One region of the Mesorhizobium sp. M0074 genome, then DNA from elsewhere that is predicted to be linked to it. Evidence: predicted binding sites of a transcription regulator. Region 1 holds the regulator's gene; the other holds the start of a gene.
What was found. Region 1 encodes LexA, which represses DNA repair genes until DNA is damaged. Its sites were predicted from a motif close to TGTTCNNNNTGTGTTCNG; they were not measured.
Positions count from the first base shown of each region.

Region 2: the regulator LexA is predicted to act here: its motif matches at 6,531-6,548, upstream of NKJ73_RS15585 (ImuA family protein).

Region 1 covers NZ_JAMYUM010000003.1:170,388-179,817, reverse strand. The annotation lists gene lpxB (lipid-A-disaccharide synthase) at 1-318, shown strand, start outside; gene gltA (citrate synthase) at 425-1,753, opposite strand; gene gltX (glutamate--tRNA ligase) at 1,933-3,354, opposite strand; gene NKJ73_RS05980 (ComEC/Rec2 family competence protein) at 3,451-5,916, shown strand; gene lexA (transcriptional repressor LexA) at 5,910-6,644, opposite strand; gene kynU (kynureninase) at 7,092-8,339, shown strand; gene NKJ73_RS05965 (hormone-sensitive lipase) at 8,436-9,266, shown strand; gene NKJ73_RS05960 (molybdopterin molybdotransferase MoeA) at 9,274-9,430, opposite strand, start outside.
Region 2 covers NZ_JAMYUM010000010.1:66,866-76,295, forward strand. The annotation lists gene NKJ73_RS15550 (ATP-binding protein) at 1-1,118, opposite strand, end outside; gene NKJ73_RS15555 (response regulator transcription factor) at 1,106-1,798, opposite strand; gene NKJ73_RS15560 (DUF4153 domain-containing protein) at 1,803-3,353, opposite strand; gene NKJ73_RS15565 (HpcH/HpaI aldolase/citrate lyase family protein) at 3,632-4,513, shown strand; gene NKJ73_RS15570 (DUF1737 domain-containing protein) at 4,542-4,748, shown strand; gene NKJ73_RS15575 (metallopeptidase family protein) at 4,992-5,414, opposite strand; gene NKJ73_RS15580 (DUF3800 domain-containing protein) at 5,648-6,400, shown strand; gene NKJ73_RS15585 (ImuA family protein) at 6,572-7,654, shown strand; gene NKJ73_RS15590 (DUF6504 family protein) at 7,587-9,065, shown strand; gene NKJ73_RS15595 (error-prone DNA polymerase) at 9,062-9,430, shown strand, end outside.

The sequences.
Region 1 (9,430 bases):
CTGGAACTGGCACTGGCGAGTGTGCCGATGATCTCCTGCTACCGGCTCGATCCGGTCATGCGCATGGCGCAGCCGCTGATCAAAGTATGGAGCGCAGCCTTGCCCAATCTCATTGCCGACCGGCCGGTTGTGCCGGAACACTACAATCAATATGTGCGGCCGCATTATCTGGCGCGGCAGTTGGAAGCGCTGTTCTCCGATACCGCCTACCGCACCTGGCAGAAGGACGGTTTTGCCGAAATCGCCAGGCGTATGGCAACCGACGAGCCGTCAGGCGAGATAGCCGCGGGTGTGGTGATGGGGATGGTGAGGAAGTGAGTGAATTGTGAATAGTGAATTGTGAATAGTGGTTTCTATGGACAGGGAGCGACGCTTCGCTACTCCCATTCACCATTCACCATTCACCATTCACCATTCACCACCTTCACCGCTTCGCGATTGGCACGTAGTCCCGTTCCGGCGCGCCGGTATAGAGCTGGCGCGGGCGACCGATCTTCTGGTGCGGGTCCTCGATCATCTCCTTCCACTGCGCGATCCAGCCGACGGTGCGGGCGACCGCGAACAGCACGGTGAACATGGTGGTGGGAAAGCCCAGCGCCTTCAGCGTGATGCCGGAATAGAAATCGACGTTCGGATAGAGCTTCTTCTCGATGAAATAGGAATCGGTCAGTGCGATCCTTTCCAGCTCCATGGCGATGTCGAGCAGTGGATCGTCCTTGATGCCGAGCTCGCCCAGGACCTCGTGCGCGGTCTTCTGCATGATCTTGGCGCGCGGATCGTAATTCTTGTAAACGCGGTGGCCAAATCCCATCAATCGGAACGGATCGTTCTTATCCTTGGCGCGCGCAATGAATTCCGGGATGTGATCGACATGACCGATCTCGCCCAGCATGTTCAGGGCTGCCTCGTTGGCGCCGCCATGTGCGGGACCCCACAGGCAGGCGATGCCGGCAGCGATACAGGCAAAAGGATTGGCGCCCGACGAGCCGGCCAGGCGGACGGTCGAAGTCGAGGCGTTCTGTTCGTGATCGGCGTGCAGGATGAAGATGCGCTCCATCGCGCGGGCCAGCACCGGATTGATCTTGTATTCCTCGCAAGGCACGGCGAAGCACATATGCAGGAAATTGGCTGCGAAATTCAGCTCGTTCTTCGGGTAAATGAATGGCTGGCCGATGTGGTATTTATAGGCCATCGCCGCGATCGTCGGCATCTTGGCGATCAGCCGCATTGACGCGACCATGCGTTGATAGGGGTCCGAGATATCGGTGGAATCGTGATAGAAGGCCGACAGCGCGCCGACCACGCCGCACATCACCGCCATCGGATGCGCATCACGGCGGAAGCCGGTGAAAAAGCGCGACATCTGCTCATGCACCATGGTGTGGCGCGTCACCCGGTAGTCGAAATCGTCCTTCTGCGCCTTGGTCGGGAGTTCACCATAGAGCAAGAGATAGCAGACTTCGAGGAAGTCGCCGTGCTCGGCCAATTGGTCGATCGGGTAGCCGCGGTGCAAAAGAATGCCGGCATCGCCATCGATGAAGGTGATTTCCGATTCGCAGCTCGCCGTCGACGTAAAACCGGGATCGTAGGTAAAGACGCCGGCGGTGTTGTAGAGCGAACCGATGTCGATGACGTCAGGTCCTACCGAACCACTTCGTATCTTGAATTCATGGATTTTGCCGCCGAGTTCCAGTTTGGCCGTCGATGCCTGGGTTTTGCCGCCAAATTCCATTTTTGTCGCAGGTTCGGTCATAGCAAACTCCTTTTTGTTTCCTCAGGCCGGCAAAGGCAAAATATCTGAACCCAACACGTCAAAAACATCGGAATACGCACATTTGCGCCCGCAATTAAATCTGCGCGGCAGATTAGGCCAAGACCCAATGTTGCACTGCGAAACACACCTTTCAATGCCAATCTTCTTGGGCCAGTTTGCTAATCGATTTGATCAGCGATCCGCGCCAGGCTTTCCTCGCGGCCAAGCACGGCCAGCACATCGAAGACACCTGGCGAGGTACTTTTGCCGGTGAGCGCGGCGCGCAAAGGTTGGGCCACGGCGCCGAGTTTATGGCTGGCGGCCTGCGCATAGTCGCGGATCGCGGCTTCGGCTGAGGCGGCAGACCACTCCGAAACCGTGGCTAGTGCCGCATGAGCGCCCCGCAGGATCGCGCGCGCCTCACCGCTGAGCAGCGCCGCCGCCTTCTCGTCGACCGGCAGCGGCCGCTCGACGAAAAGGAATGCAGCCCCTTCAACAAGTTCGACCAGCGTCTTGGCGCGCTCCTTCAGGCCCGGCAAAGCGGCAAGCAGTTGCGCCCTGCGTCTGTCGTCGAGGCGCGCCGCGATTGCCGGGCCGCCTTCAAGATAGGGCAGAGTGGCGATGAAGATGTCGAGCAGCGCCGCGTCGTTCATCCGGCGCATATGCACGCCGTTAAGCGCCTCGAGCTTGGCGAAGTCGAAACGGGCGGCGCCCTTGTTGACGTCGCCAATGTCGAACCATGCAATCATGTCGGCGATCGACATGATCTCATCGTCGCCGTGGCTCCAGCCAAGCCTCGCCAGATAGTTGAGCAGCGCCTCCGGCAGGTAGCCCATGGCGCGATAGGCTTCGACGCCAAGCGCACCGTGCCGCTTCGACAGCTTGGCGCCGTCGGCACCGTGGATCAGCGGGATATGCGACATCGACGGCACCTCCCAGCCCATGGCCTGATAGATTACGGTCTGGCGTGCGGCGTTGGTCAAATGATCGTCGCCGCGGATGATGTGGGTGATGCCCATGTCGTGATCGTCGACGACGACGGCATGCATGTAGGTGGGATTGCCGTCCGAGCGCAGAATAATGAAATCGTCGAGATCCTTGTTGGGAAAGCGCACGTCGCCCTGGACGCGGTCATGCACCACCGTCTCGCCGTCTGTCGGCGCCTTGATGCGGATCGCCCCCTTGGCGCCGGGCGGCGCCTCCGACGGGTCGCGGTCGCGCCAGCGTCCATCATAGCGGGGAGGCAGCCCCTTGGCCCGTGCGCTCTCGCGCATTGCCTCTAGCTCGGCAGGCGTCGCATAACAATAATAGGCCTTGCCCATACGAACGAGTTCCTCGGCCACCTCGCGATGGCGCGGCGCACGCTCGAACTGCGACACCGGCTCGCCGTCCCATGTCAGGCCAAGCCAGGAAAGCCCGTCGAGAATGGCCGCGCTTGCCGCATCGGTGGAGCGCTCGCGGTCGGTGTCCTCGATGCGCAGCAGCATCGTGCCGCCTGTGTGCTTGGCATACAGCCAGTTGAACAGCGCCGTGCGCGCGCCGCCAATGTGCAGATAGCCGGTGGGCGAGGGGGCAAAACGGGTGACGACCTTATCGGGCATGGAACTCTCAGGCGGGCGAAGGAAGTGGGTTTGCGGACTTTCGCGCGTTGCGCGTTCATGTAGCATAGGAGGTCGAGGGCGCAAGGGGCAGACCCGATGGCTGTGCGAGGCCGTGGTGCGGGCGAGGGCGAGGACGTTGGCAGCGGCGTCAGCGAACGCTTGCTGTTTGCCGCACCCCCGCCTGTCCTGCCGGCACCGGCATTGCTACCCGCTCCGCGCTTCGATGCTCCGTCGCTGCCGGCCAGCGACCCAGCAACGGTTCTCGTGCCCGCGGGCGAGCCCATCGTACGCCTGCCTAGGCGTTTCCGCCTCCCGTCACCGTCCCGTATCCGCAACAGCGTAACCTCGGCAGCCGGCCTGGAACTCGACCGCGGCATCGCCTTCCTGCTGGTGCCGGTGTTCCTCGCATGCGGGGTGGTCGTATATTTCGGGCTGTCGGTGGAGCCGGCCTTTCCACAGCCGATCGCAATCGCGCTCCTCGCGGCCCTTTGTGCCGTCGTCTCGCGGTCATGGCCCAGGACGCGCCTGTGCTTCATGGTGGCGCTGCTCTGCGCGCTTGGCGTACTTGCCGCCAAGTTCGAGACATGGCGTGTCGGAACGCATATGCTCGGCTCCGAAATCTCGACGCGGCTGACGGGTCGCGTCGTATCGTACGAGCCCATGGCGAGCGGCCGCATCAGGCTGACAATCGATGTGATCTCAACGGCCAGGCCGACACTGCGCTACATGCCGGAACGGGTCCGCGTTTCGGCGATGAAGATACCGGCTGAGCTGACCGCCGGTTCCGAGATCACCGGCTATGTGCGGCTGCTGCCGCCGACCGGCCCGGTGCGGCCCGACAGCTATGATTTCTCCTTCGACAGCTATTTCGCCGGTATCGGCGGCAGCGGCTTTTTTCTCGGCAATCCGAAAGTCGTGTCGTCGGGCAGCATGCCGCTTGCCGCGCAGCTTTCTTCCGCGATCGAAGACGCGCGCGAATCGATCGCCGACCATATCCGCAGCCGCATCGGCGGTGCCGAGGGCGAGATTGCTGCTGCGCTGATCGTCGGCGTGCGCGCCGGCATTCCCGAGGAGATCAACGAAGCGATGCGGCGCACCGGCATCTACCACATCATCTCCATCTCGGGGCTGCATATGGCGTTGGTCGCCGGCACCATCATGGCGCTGCTGCGGGGTGCCTTTGCGCTGTTTCCCGATTTCTCATCGCGACGGCCGGTCAAGAAATATGCCGCGGCCGCCGCGCTTTTTTCGATTGCGGCCTACCTCGTCTTTTCCGGCATTGTCGTTGCGGCCGAACGCAGCTTCATCATGCTGGCGGTGATGCTTATCGCCGTGCTGTTCGACCGGGCCGCGCTCACCATGCGCAACCTGGCGATCTCGGCCATCGCGGTCATCCTGGTGTCGCCGCACGAGGTGGTCGGTCCGAGTTTCCAGATGTCCTTCGCCGCGACGGCGGCCCTTGTCGGCGCCTATGCAGGCTGGTCCGATTACCGCGCCGGCAGGGCCACCACGCCGCCACCGCGGCGGTCGCCGCTACGCTTTGCCACTCGAAAGGTCCTGTTGGGCATGTGCGGTCTGGCGATGACCTCGATCATTGCAGGGAGCGCCACGGCGCTTTTCGCCATATGGCATTTCCAGCGCGTGGCGCCGCTCAGCCTGTTCGCCAATCTGGCCATCATGCCCATCGTCTCACTGGTCGTCATGCCCTTCGCCGTTCTCAGCGCGCTGGCGATGCCGTTCGGTGCGGATGGCCCTTTCCTCTATGTCATGGGCAAGGGGCTGACGGCGATGATCGCCCTGTCCGGGTGGATCTCGGAGCGCTCGCCGATCGATGCGGTCGGGCTGATTTCGCTGAGATCCGTCCTTCTGGTGACGATCGCCCTCGTCATTGCCAGCATGGCGACGACCTGGTTGCGGCTGGCGGCACTTCCTTTTGCGCTCGCCGGCTTGCTGACGACAACGCAGACACGCATACCCGACGTATTGGTCTCGGAGGACGCGCGGCTGGTCGCGCTGCCGATCGGCAGCGGTGAACTCGCGGTCAACCGGGCACGCCCGAATGAGTTCACCATCGACAACTGGAAACGCGCGCTCACATCAGAGGCCATCGTCGCGCCGGAAACGCCTGGAAAGAACGACCCGCAATTCGACATTGCCGATCCGGCCGACCTACCGCCGGGCATGCCGTTCATTTGCACGGACGGCCTCTGCCTTGCCAGGCATCCATCCGGCGCGATCATCGCGCAAGCCAAGGACCGCGATACTGCGCGGCCAGCCTGCGCCTTTGCCAGCTTGATCGTCATCGACGACGCCACCGCCCATAACCCCTGCTACTACGACCGGCTGGTCCTCGTCGTCACCAAACGGCAACTGGCGCGCGCGGGAAGTGCCGCCGTCTATTTCGATCCACAAGCGGCAACACGCGCCGAGATCCGCTTCGCCGTCGAAAAATCATACCGGCCCTGGCACGTGCAGCGGAAATTTTCACGCGCGGCACGGGGCCTGCCGCCATACCGCAGGGCCGACAACCCCAAAGCCGGCGCCAAGGGCGGAGCTCAGTAGCGGCGGATCAGTCCGACGAGCTTGCCCTGCACCTTGACCCTGTCTGGTCCGAAGATGCGCGTCTCGTAGGCCGGATTGGCGGCTTCCAGGGCGATCGAGGCGCCCTTGCGGCGGAACCGCTTCAGCGTCGCTTCCTCCTCGTCGACCAGTGCCACCACGATCTCACCGGGGCTCGCCGTATCGGCATTGCGGATGATCACCGTGTCGCCGTCGAAAATGCCAGCCTCGATCATCGAATCGCCTTTGACCTCGAGCGCATAATGCTCGCCGCCCATGATCATATCCGGCGGCACCGAAATCGAATGCGTCTGGTGCTGGATGGCATCGATCGGCACACCGGCCGCGATGCGGCCCATTACCGGGATCGAAACGGCGGCGACGACATCGTCGTCATTGCCGGCTGCAGGGACACGCGACGATGTCGGCTTGCCCTGCCGAGGGGCGCCTTGCCCAAGGCTGCCCTGGATGACACTCGGCGAGAACTTGCGTGCCGCATTGAGGCCGGGGGCGATCGAGTCAGGCAGGCGTAGCACCTCCAGCGCACGGGCCCGGTTGGGCAAACGGCGAATGAAGCCGCGCTCCTCCAGCGCCGTAATCAGCCGGTGGATTCCGGATTTGGAAGCCAGATCGAGCGCTTCCTTCATCTCGTCGAATGAAGGCGGGATACCGCTTTCCTTCAACCTTTCGTGGATGAACATAAGCAGTTCGTGTTGTTTGCGTGTCAGCATAGCGACCCCCAACAGAATCAGAAAAACAAACCCAGAACAAACACTATCTGTTCCAGTTGTGTTCCGCAACTGTTTAAAGTTTAATGAATGCGTTAAGGCTCGGGAAACAAACGACGTCCCCTACCGGCGTACCGCATTTTCACCGCCGCGAGCCTCATCGCCTTGATTCTGCTTTCGTTTGCGCCCTTCTGGCCTCCTAGAAGGCGGCACTGGCATCGGCCGTCGGTCGGCAAAAGGCACGGAATTGAACCCGTATCGACTGTGCGGTTTGGTCAATGCACCGTGAACGAAACGAATTCAAAACGCCAACCTCGGGTTAAGTCCCGGTTTCCACCGCCTGGTCAGGCTGCTTCTCGCCGGTGGAGCCTTGCTGCGCGCAACCAGGTAATGGAAGAACAGTCGATGCGTGTCCGGCGTTGCGTTGGATCTTGGGGGAGCAGACAAATCATGACAGGAATTCCCGATCTCGTGGCCATAAAGGCGATGGATGCCGCGGATCCGTTGCGCGCGATGCGCGACCGCTTTGTGTTGCCGCAAGGAGTGATCTATCTCGACGGCAATTCGCTAGGAGCTGCTTCACGTGCCGCTTTCGATGAACTGCACAAGGCCGCGACCGAAGAATGGTCGCATGATCTCATCCGCGCATGGAACACGGCCGGCTGGTTCAACATGCCGCTTGAACTTGGCGACCAGCTCGGGCGCCTGATCGGTGCCGCGGCCGGCCAGACGGTGGTCTGCGACACGACATCGGTCAACATCTACAAGCTGCTGCACGCCGCCATGGCCATGCGACCGGAGCGGCAGGTCATCGTCGCCGAGGGCGATAGTTTTCCGACGGACCTCTACATGGCCGAGGGTGTGGTTTCGACGCGAAAAGATACGCTGCTGCGCCTCTCGGGGGTCGACGCGCCGACCATCGAAGAGCTGATCGACGAACGCACCGCCGTGGTGCTGGTCAACCACGTCAACTATAAGTCGGGCGAACTGCGCGACATGCCGGCGCTGACGCGCAGGGCTCAGGAAGCCGGGGCGATGATCGTCTGGGATCTCTGCCACACCGCCGGCGCGATGCCAGTCGAACTCGACAAGGCAAACGCCGATTTTGCCGTTGGCTGCACCTACAAATATCTGAATGGCGGCCCGGGCGCGCCTGCCTTCATCTATGCGGCTGAGCGGCATCTTTCCGACATCCAGCAGCCGCTCACCGGCTGGTGGGGCCATGCACGGCCCTTCGCCTTCGAGCCAGGCTATGCGGCCGGCACCGGCATCCGCCGGTTTCTGTGCGGCACGCAGCCGGTCCTGTCGATGCGCACGCTGAAGGGCGCGCTCGACATCTGGAACGATGTCGACATGACGGCGGTGCGCAAGAAGAGCATCGCACTGGCGGATCTGTTCATCGAGCTTGTCGAGGCAAAGTGCGGCACTTACGGGCTCACGCTCGAAAGCACGCGCGATGGGGAAAAACGCGGCAGCCAGATTTCATTCATGCATGAGCATGGCTACCAGGTCATGCGCGCGCTGATCGAACGTGGCGTGATCGGCGATTTTCGCGCGCCATCGACCATGCGCTTCGGCTTCACCCCGCTCTATGTCGGCTATGCCGATGTCTGGCAGGCCGTCGAAGTGCTTGAGGACATCCTGCGCACCGGTGCGTGGAAGGAAGCGCGCTTCGCCATCAAGGCGGCTGTCACTTGAGATTGATGCGAGAGCTGGAATCGTGAGGCTGGCGACGACGCGCCGCGCGATGCTCACGGCTACGTTGCAAGGCTATATTGCCAGGGAGGGCGCAGGGTGTTCGAACGTCACATTGCCGATTGGGACAACGCCTATGCCAACGGCGCCAACATAGCCGGCAGCGATCGCTGGCCGGCGGCCTGGATCGAGCCCGCGCGGGTTTTCCGCGACGTGCTTTCGACCGAGGGCAGGGCGCGGCTCGACATGGCCTATGGCGACAACCCACGCAACCGGCTCGATCTTTTCCTGCCGGCCATCAAGCCCAAGGGACTCGTGGTGTTCGTTCATGGCGGCTACTGGATGGCATTCGACAAGAGTTTCTGGTCGCATCTTGCCACTGGCCCTGTTGATCGCGGCTATGCGGTGGCGATGCCGTCCTACACGCTCTGTCCGCAGATACGCATTGGCGGCATCGTCAAGGAAGTCGGCGCGGCGATCGGCAAGGCGGCGGCGATGGTTCCAGGGCCGCTGATGCTGACCGGACACTCGGCCGGCGGCCATCTTGTTAGCCGGATGGTTACGGCGACGACGCCGCTGGCGCCCGAAGTGGTCCGGCGCGTTCGTCACGTGGTGTCGATCTCGGGGGTGCACGATTTGCGCCCGATCATGCGCACCGGCATGAACGAGACGCTGGCGATCGATGAGGCCGAGGCGCAGGCCGAAAGTCCGGTGCTGCTGCGCCCGATGGACAAGGCCCGCCTGACCTGCTGGGCCGGCGGCGGCGAGCGCGCCGAATTCCTGCGTCAGAGCGCGTTGCTGGCCAACATCTGGATCGGCCTGGGTACCGCGACCAGCTCGGTGGTCGAGCCTGACCGGCATCATTTCAACATCATCGACGGTTTGGCCGATCCAGACCATCCGCTGACCCGGACCTTGATTTCGGAGTGAGGCAGGTTCAGCGTAGCATCAGTACGTCGCAGGGGGAGCCCGCCGCCGCGGCAGGAGCGAACGGCGCGCGAACGATCAGCCCGTTGGCATCGGCCAGCATTTTCAGCATCGAGGAGTCCTGGATGCCGAACGGCGTCGCCACGAGCGTACCGGTGTCATCTATG
Region 2 (9,430 bases), on a different contig from region 1:
TTGAGCCGGCCGGCATCGGTGACGATATTGTCCGAAAAGCGCCGCCGCTCGGCCTCGTCCATCGCGCTGCCCGAATCGCGCAGCAGTTCGGCGGCCCCCTGGATCGCCGTCAGCGGCGATTTGAGCTCGTGCGAGACGTGGGTGGCAAAGGTCTGGATGCCGTCGGAGCGTGCGTGCAGCTTTTCGGCCATGTCGAGGAAAGCAGCAGAGAGTTCACCCATTTCGCGCGTGCCGTGGTGATCGAGCGGCCTGATCGCCGCGCGGTCGCCGGCGGCGATGCGTTTCGTGCGTTCCATCAGCGCATAGATCGGACGGCTGACGGCGCGCAGGAAGACCAGCCCGATCAGCAGCGCGCCGCCGAGGATGGTGATTGCCGCCAGCGCCACCTTGCCGCGCTCGCCATAGAGATGCTTGACGATGTTGTTCGGCGTCCGCGACAGATAGACGACGCCGGCGACCTTGCCGGAGACCGCAACCGGCATGGCGACAAAGACGCGAACCTTGGTGCCGCGGCTGACCGAATAGAGCGGCGGCGACGGCTGGTCGGGAACCCGCAGCCTGAGCGCGCTGGCGTAGCGGCCGGCAAGCGCTGCGCCAACCTCGTCGACAGCGGCGAGCGACAGGCCGGCCTCCTCACGGCCGGCGATGACCACGCCTCTGGGATCGAGCAGCCGGAAGCCGGCGAGCGTGGTCTTCTGCGTCTCGGCAAGAATGCCCGACAGGCGTGCGCCGATTGCCCCGCAGGCGGGGTCGGCGCTGGCCGCGGTGGCCGCGGGCCGGGTCGGCAGGATCCTGTCGGACGCAAGATCGAGGCGCGGTTCGATTGGCTGGTAGGGAGAGGCCCGATCGCTGGTGTTGGGTGAAGGCACGGGTGCGCCGAGCTTTTCCGGGGCAAGGCCGGCCTCGCGAACCTCTTGCGCATAGATCGCGCCAAGGGCGGCGCCTTGGGCGATCAGCTCGGCCTCGGTCTGCCTGATCAGCTGGTTCTCGTAGAGCCGGAAGAAAAACAGGCCGGCCAGCGGCAGCGCCATCACCATGATCAGGATGGCGATGACGACCGTGGCGAGGCGAGGCCGCCATTTGCTGCCAATCAGTTCTTGGGCGCTCACGCGCCGCATCCGCCCAGCCGAAAACCGACGCCGTGCACGGTCTCGATCGCATCGACGCAGCCGACGGCCGCCAGCTTGGCGCGGATATTGCGGATATGGCTGTCGACGGTGCGGTCTGCGACATGGATATTGGCCGCATAGGCGTTGGCCATCACCATGTCGCGGCCAAGCACATACGCCGGCCGCGCCAAAAAGCCTTTCAGGATCGCGAATTCGATCGACGTCAGCGCCAGCGGCTTGCCGTCGAAGCTGGCTGTATGGCTTGCCGGAACCAGCAACAGTCTGCCATGCGAGAATTGCCGGTCGTCGGCTGGTTCCGGCGTGGGCCGCGCGCGGCGCAGGATGACGTTGACGCGGGCGACCAGCTCGCGCGGGCTGAACGGCTTGGTGACATAATCATCGCCGCCCATCTCCAGCCCGAGGACGCGGTCGATCTCTTCATCCCGCGCGGACAGGAACAGCACCGGCAGGTCGGATGTGTGGCGCAGCCGCCGGCACACTTCCAGCCCGTCCATTTCCGGCATGCCGATGTCGAGCACGACGAGATCGGGCGCATGGCGCTCTATCGCCTGCAAGGCAGCCGCGCCGTCCGGCACCGCCAGCGTTTTCATGCCGGCCTTTTCCAGCGCGAAGCAGATGATTTCGCGAATGTGCGGGTCGTCGTCGGCGACCAGTATGTGGTGCGGCATCAAATCAGCGGCCCGGCATGAAGGGTTCGGACATCGGAGGAACCACGAACGGGCCACGCCTGTCGAGGGCGCGGTTGAGCCGCCAGTCACGAAAGCTCCAGCCCCGCCAGTTTTCCTGACCGGCGCGGAAGCGTGCTTCGTCCTGTGCATACCAGCCGGCGAGTTCGCGGATGGAGGCATCCTCCGCGGAAACCGTCCTGCTCTGGTGCCGGACGAAGCGATCGAGCGCCGGCAAGGCGCCGGGCCCGAGCGAGCGCAGGTACCAGACGTCGAGATGGGTGCCTTGGCCGGTCATTTCGAAGCAATGGTCGACATTGTAGTTGGCGATCAGCGCGGCAAAGTTGATGAACGAGCAGGCATAGAGCGTCGCCGATAGCGTCAGAAGATTGGCGGAAAGCAGCCATTCGTTGGACTTTTCGCGCGCGATGCGGGCTATGATCAGGACAAGGCCCGCCGCCACCAGCCCCATCCAGACGAAGGCGGCGACACGCCAATAGGTCAGCGCATAGATACCGATATAGAGATCGAGCCGCAGGATCGACGAGATCACCAGGAGGATGTTCTGCGCCACCCAGGCATAAACCAGCCGGCGGATGAGCGGATCACCGGAGGTCGCACTTCCCGGCCGCAGCGCCGCCAGCACGAAGCCGGCGGCCAGCAGCGCCGTGACGATCAGCGGATAAGCGCCGCGATGCGCGTAGGTGGCATAGGTCAGCCCGTCGGGAAGCGCGATGCCGCCCCACAGATAGGTGGCGTCGAGTGCGCTCTGCACCGCGAACAGGATGTTGAAGACGACGAGCGCGCGGAGGATAGCGGCCTTGCCGAAGACGATGTCCTCGATGGTGGGACTTATGGCTGGCCTCGTAGGTGTGCTGGCAGGCGTTCCCAACCGGGGAATATGCCGGAGAAACCGCGGCAGGCGCGGCCGCAGAAAGGCCCATAGGCCGACGAGCACGGACAGCCAGAAGGCAAGACGCGGCAACTGCGTGAGGTTGAGCAGGGCGAAGAGATCAATCAGTGAAAACCAGTATTCGATGACCGGATTGGCGGCGCCGAACAGCGCGAGAAACACTGCGCCGAGGCCCAGCGGCATGACCCAGACGGCGATCGCCGCAAGGCGCACGCGCCGCCGGCCAAGCCGCCGCGCCGCCATGCGCCAGCGGAAGAAATCCAGGACGAGCCGAAATGGCGTTGCAAGCAGGAACAGCGAGAGTTGGCCGGCAATACGGGCAAGGCCGCGCCGCAACCGTCCGGCCAGTGAAAGCGCGAAGATGGCCGTCGCCGCCAGCGCGATCGAGACGGACAGTGCGCTGACATTTTCCACAAGCGGCAGCAGCGCCATAAACAGCGCAACCGGCTTGAACCAGAACCTGCCATCGTTGAAGGCGCCGAGAGGATGGAGAGCCATGCTCGCCGCTGCAATCGCAACGCCGAACAGGAAAAGCGTGATGCCCGCCGGTTGGCCATAGAAGAAAAAATCGGCCAGCGCGACGAGCAGGACGGCAACGCCGAAGCGGTTGCAATAGCTCGGCGCCGCCGAGAGGAATACTGTCATGATCGGGCTTTCTCGGCGGCTTTGATGCGGCCGGTGGGCGGGGATTTCCGGACGAAAGGGAGGAGGTTTACCGAAGTCCGGGGCGGATCGACGAGCCACCAGCTTTCGCGGCGAAGCCGGTATGGCAGGGACCAACGGGAGTTCGTTCGCTCTTGCATGCCGCCCTTGTCGCATCCGGTCGGGTGGCAAGCGGGGCGGAGACGAGGAGATTTTCCGAAATTGCGTGCAGTTTTTATGCACGGCTTGCCTCGGCCGGCTGCAGACGGCATAGATCGGAGATGACCACCGAAAGCTACCGCCCGCGCCGCTCGGTGCTTTACGTCCCGGCTTCGAACGACAAGGCGCTGGCCAAGATCCAATCGCTGGCCTGCGATACCGTCGTCATCGATCTCGAGGACGCCGTCGCCCCGGCCGACAAGCCTTCCGCGCGCGAAAAGCTGGCGGCGATTTTCGCCGGCCATTCCAACCGGCGCTGCGAGATGGTGGTGCGCATCAATGCGCTGTCGAGCGAATGGGGCGCCGACGATCTGCCGGCCGCGGCAAAATGCACGCCCGACGCCATCCTGCTGCCCAAGGTCGACACGCCGCGCGACATCCTCGAGGCCGGCGACGTGCTCGACGACAATTTTATCGCGGACGAGGTCAAGCTGTGGGCGATGATCGAGACGCCCAAGGCGCTGCTCAATATCGGGCCGATCGCCGAGCTCGGCCGCGACCCAGCCTCTCGCCTGGTTTGTTTCGTTGCCGGAACGAACGACCTGATCAAGGACACCGGCATTCTCGCCACGCCCGATCGGCGCTATCTCGTGCCATGGCTGATGCAAATGGTGCTCGCGGCGCGTGCCGGCGGCCTCGACCTGCTCGATGGCGTCTTCAATGATTTTCGCGATATGGACGGGTTTGCGCGCGAGTGCACGGAAGCGGCCGCCATGGGTTTTGACGGCAAGTCGCTGATCCACCCAGCTCAGATCGAAGCCGCGAACCGCGCCTTTGCACCGTCGCCCGAAGCAATAGCCGAGGCGCGCGCGGTCAAGGATGCCTTCGCGTTCGCCGAAAATGCCGGTAGGGCGGTAGTTGCGCTGAACGGCAAGATGGTCGAGCGGCTGCATCTGGCGCAGGCCGAAAAACTGCTGGCGAAGGCCGCCGCTGTTCGCGCATGACTAACGTAACTGACGACAGGATTGAAGAATGAAACTCTACCGCTTTCTGTCCGGCCCGGACGATGCCAGCTTCTGCCACAAGGTGACGGCGGCGCTGAACAAGGGCTGGCACCTGTTCGGCTCGCCGACCTATGCCTATGACAAGGAGGCCAAGACCATGCGCTGCGGCCAGGCGGTGGTGAAGGATATCGAGGGCCAGGAATACGGCCCCGACACCAAGCTCAGCGATTGGTAGACGCTGAAATCGCGGCGAGATGTCCGCGGGACAGCGCCCCCCTCTGTCCTGCCGGACATCTCCCCCACGCGGGGGGAGATCGGCCATCATCCCGGGCTTCGCCAAATCTCAATGTTAGAAAGAGGGCGCGGTCGGCGAAGCTGCCAATCTCCCCCCAAGTGGGGGAGATGTCCGGCAGGACAGAGGGGGGCGCGAAGGAATGAGACGTCGGACTGTTGCGTAACCTCAGCCGATCGGCACCCCCTACTCCGCCGCTTCTTCGATCTTCTCCATGTCGTCGTCCGACAGGCCGAAATGGTGGCCGATCTCGTGGATCAGCACATGGGTGACGATGTCGCCCAGCGTTTCCTCGTTCTCGGCCCAATAGTCGAGGATGGCGCGGCGATAGAGCGTGATGCGGTTCGGCCCCTCGCCGGTCTGCGGGTTCCAGCGCTCGGCGATGCCGCGCCCCTCGAACAGGCCGAGCAGGTCGAAGGGCGTTTCCAGCGAAAGGTCGTCCATGATCTCGTCGGTCGGGAATTCGGCGATCTGAATGACGATCTCGCCGGTCAACTTGCGAAAGTCCTCCGGCAGATGGGCATAGGCCTCCAGCGCCAAGAGCTCAATTTCCTCCATCGTTGGCGAAAGCTGGTCGTGCCAGATGCGTGTTTGGTAGATGCGAGCCATGCTTTGTCCTTTGATCCCGGCATATAGGCTTTCAGGCCGGACTCGGCAAATAGCGGGGCTGCCGCCTTTGCCCCAGGATCATAAGCAGGAATAAATTCAGCGTGTCGTAATTCGCGTACGCGCTAAGGAGGTGGTACCGTGCTGAACAAATTTCGAGCCGATGAGTCGGCGGAAATGGTGGAAGGCGCGTCCTAGAGTTCCGCGACACCTTTCTTGCCCCTCGGGAAGGTTTGGTGGTGGTGATTGAGGTCTACCTAGACGAATCTGGCACTGACCATGACTCGCAAATTCTTTCCGTATCCGCCGTTTGGGCTTCAAAAGAAGACTGGCAGATCTGGACCCTCGATTGGATCGTGGCGAAGGCGCCGATAAAAATTCACCACTCGGTCGATTGCCATAACAGGCATGGGGAGTACGAAGGGTGGACCCGCGAAAAGCGAGATAGACACGTCAAGTGCATCCTGCCGGTAGTCAAAAACCACTACATTCGGGGCATTATCGCCGCCGTCGACAGGCGGAAACTGAGCGAGGTCTTGGCTCACAAACATAGCTTAGCCATCAAGCCGGAAGACATGGTACGCGGCTGGTACTACATCTGCCTGCAATGGGCCCTTCGCAGCACGTGGGAGAAACTCGCATCGGAAGGCCACGATAACATCGCATTCGTCCATGAAGCCAACCAGTACAGCGCGGCGGCGACTGAGGCGTTCCAGCAAGTCCAGCGGCATTTTCCGGGAAAATCGGCGACTTTCAATTTCGGCTCAAAAACCAGGCACCCACCGCTTCAATGCGCAGACGTATTGGCATATGAGGGGAACCATCAAATGAGGAATTTTCGCGGTCCCCTACGAAAACCCCTCCAAGCTATCGACCCTAGCTTCAGCCGCTTTAGCTTTCGCAAATATGACGATGAAGAAGTCGATCAAATCGCCGACTTTACCGCCCAATATTTGAGACGTGTCGCTTCAGAATTGGCTTCAGGCTAGAGTCAAAAGCCGCCCCTTTTTTATGAACCCAGCCTCCCGAGCGGTTTCCTTGAAAAGCTCGGGTTGCTCTTTCTGGGAATAAATTCCCCATGACTCCGCTTGACTCTTCGAGCGGCCTCTGGAATTTATAGGGAACATAACAGGAACAATTGTGAGTGGAAGCTGACCGTCATGGCGACAAGCGCCGTGGCGCGGGAGACTGTTTTTGCCCTGCGCCGCCAGATCGCGAAGATCGAAGGGACCTTGCCCGAGCGCCTGGAGGCGCCGGCCAGTTCGTCGTTTGACGCGGATGTCCCTCGTCAGAGTCTGACACCCTCTCGGCATCCGACACCCGCTCGGAATCTGACCATTGTCCGGCGCGGCCTCGCCGTGGCGCCGCCCGATGCGTTTTTGCGCACCGGCGCCGAGCGCCTCGATGCTGCGCTGAGCGGCGGCCTGCCGAAGGCGGCGGTGAGCGAGTTTCATGGCGCCGCGACCCGCGATGCCGGGGCCGTTGCCGGTTTTGCCTTGTCGCTCGTCAGCCTGATCCTCAGCCAGGGGCCGCGATTGCCGGTGCTGTGGATCGGCACATCCGAGGTTTTCCGCGAGGCCGGCTTTCCCTATGCCAGGGGGCTTCACGCCTTCTTCGGCATCGAGCCGGAGCAATTGCTGTTTTCCGAGGCGCCAAGGCTGCTCGATGCGCTGTGGATCGCCGAGGAGGCTGCCCGGATGACGGCGCTGGCCGCCGTCATCCTCGAAATCCGCGGCAGCCCGCAGCGGCTTGACCTCACCGCGACGCGGCGGCTGCACGCCCGCGCGCAGAGTGCGGGCCGGCCGCTGTTCCTGCTGCGCCAGGCCGGCGAGCCCGAACCGACGGCAGCGCCCGTCCGCCTCATCCTGTCGGCGGCACCGGCGGCAACGCGTAAGACGCTTGCCGGGCCGCTCGCCGGCTCGATCGGCCGACCCGCCTTCACCGTCGCCATCGGCAAGAGCCGCACGGCCTTGCCCGGAAAATTCACACTGGAGTGGAACCCCGATGAACGCATATTCGAAGAAAGACGGGGCGAGCAAGGAAGGTCTCAGGAATGGGCCCCAGAACGGCCAAAGAATCCTATCCCTGTGGTTTCCGCATCTCGCCGCCGAGAGGATCCTGCGGCAGCGTCTGGGGCGGTCCTGGCGTTCCCGGCCGTCGGATCACCTGCCGCTGGTGATCAGTCACCGCGACCGGAACGCCCAGCGCATCGCCGCCCTCGACGAGCGGGCCGAGGCGCTTAATCTGAAGCGCGGCATGGGCATAGCCGACGCACGCGCCATGCATCCCTCGATCGACATCGTGGAGGCCGATCCGGAGGCCGACCGGCGCCTGCTCGAAGGCCTCGCCGACTGGTGCGACCGCTATACCCCGCTGGTGGCGCTTGACGGGACCGACGGCCTCTATCTCGACGTCACCGGCTGCACCCATCTTTTCGGCGGCGAACGCTCGATGCTGGACGATATCCTGTCGCGTTTTTTCCATCAGGGCTTCGATGTCCGCGCCGGGCTTGCCGCCACGCCTGGTGCTGCCTGGGCGGCGGCGCGGTTTGCTGGCGACCGCATCGTGCCCGATGGTGAGGAGGAAGCGCTTCTCGCGCCCTTGCCGCTGGCGGCGCTGCGCATCGACCCGGAGGTACGCGCCAGCCTCGAAAGCGTCGGCCTGCGCACGGCGGGCGCCGTCATGGCGGCACCGCGCGCGCCGCTGGCCCGCCGCTTCGGCGCATCGCTGCTCTTGCGCCTCGACCAGGCGCTTGGCCGCCTCGAGGAGGCCGTGTCGCCGCGCCTGCCGGTGGCACCGCTTTCGGTCGAGCGTCACCTTGCCGAGCCGATCATGCTGACCGAGGACATCGAGCGGCTGACCGGCATGCTGGCGACCACCTTGAAGAGCGACCTCGAGCGTCGCGGCGAGGGCGCAAGGCGGCTGGCGCTGCTGCTTTTCCGCGTCGATGGCGGCGTCAGCCGCATCGCCGTCGGCACCTCGCGGCCTCTGCGCGAGCCGCGGCTGATCCAGAAATTGTTCCACGAAAGGCTTGCCGCGCTCGAACAGGATATCGACGCCGGCTATGGCTTCGATCTTGTGCGCCTTTCGGTGCTGACCGCCGCCGCCTTCGACATGCAGCAGGCCGACCTTGCCGGCGAGACGAGCGACGACGGTGCCGATATCGCGCTTTTTGCCGACCGCATTCGCGCCCGGCTCGGCGAAGGCGCGGTCTTGAAGACGGTCGCCGTCGAGAGCCATTTGCCGGAGCGCGCCGTCGCCACCCTTCCCTTCACGGAGGCGCCGCAGAGAAGCTCGCCGCCGAAGCAGCCGGACAAGGCGAAGGACGCTCCCACGACCGTCTTCCAGCCGGAACGGCCGATCCGGCTTTTCCGTTCGCCCGAGCCGATCGAGGTGCCGGCCACCGAAATGCCGGAAGGCCCGCCTTTGAACTTCCGCTGGCGGCGCGCGCTCTATCGGGTCGCGCGCGCCGAAGGGCCGGAGCGCATCGCGCCGGAATGGTGGCGAGGGGCGGCGGGACGAGAAGATGCCCCGACCCGGGATTATTTCCGCATCGAGGATGCCGACGGCCGCCGTTACTGGCTCTATCGCCAGGGCCTTTACGGCGCCTCGCAGCCCTCGCCGCGCTGGTTCATGCATGGGATCTTCGCATGAATGCGCTGACGGCCAACCCCTATGCCGAATTCGGCATCCAGTCGAACTTCTCGTTTCTGCGCGGTGCCTCGAAACCGGAGGAGCTGGTGGTCGCGGCAAAATTCCTGGGGTTTTCGGCGATCGGTCTCGCCGACCGCAACACGGTGGCGGGCGTGGTGCGCGCCTGGCAGCAGGCCAAGGTGGAGGGTGTTTCCTATCATCCCGGCTGCCGCCTGGTTTTTTGCGACGGCACGCCGGACATCCTCGCCTACCCGCAGGATCGCAAGGGTTGGGGTCATCTCTGCCGCATGCTGACGCGGGCCAATCTGCGAGACGAGAACGAAAAAGGGGCGACGCTCCTCAAACAGAACGATCTTCTCGAATGG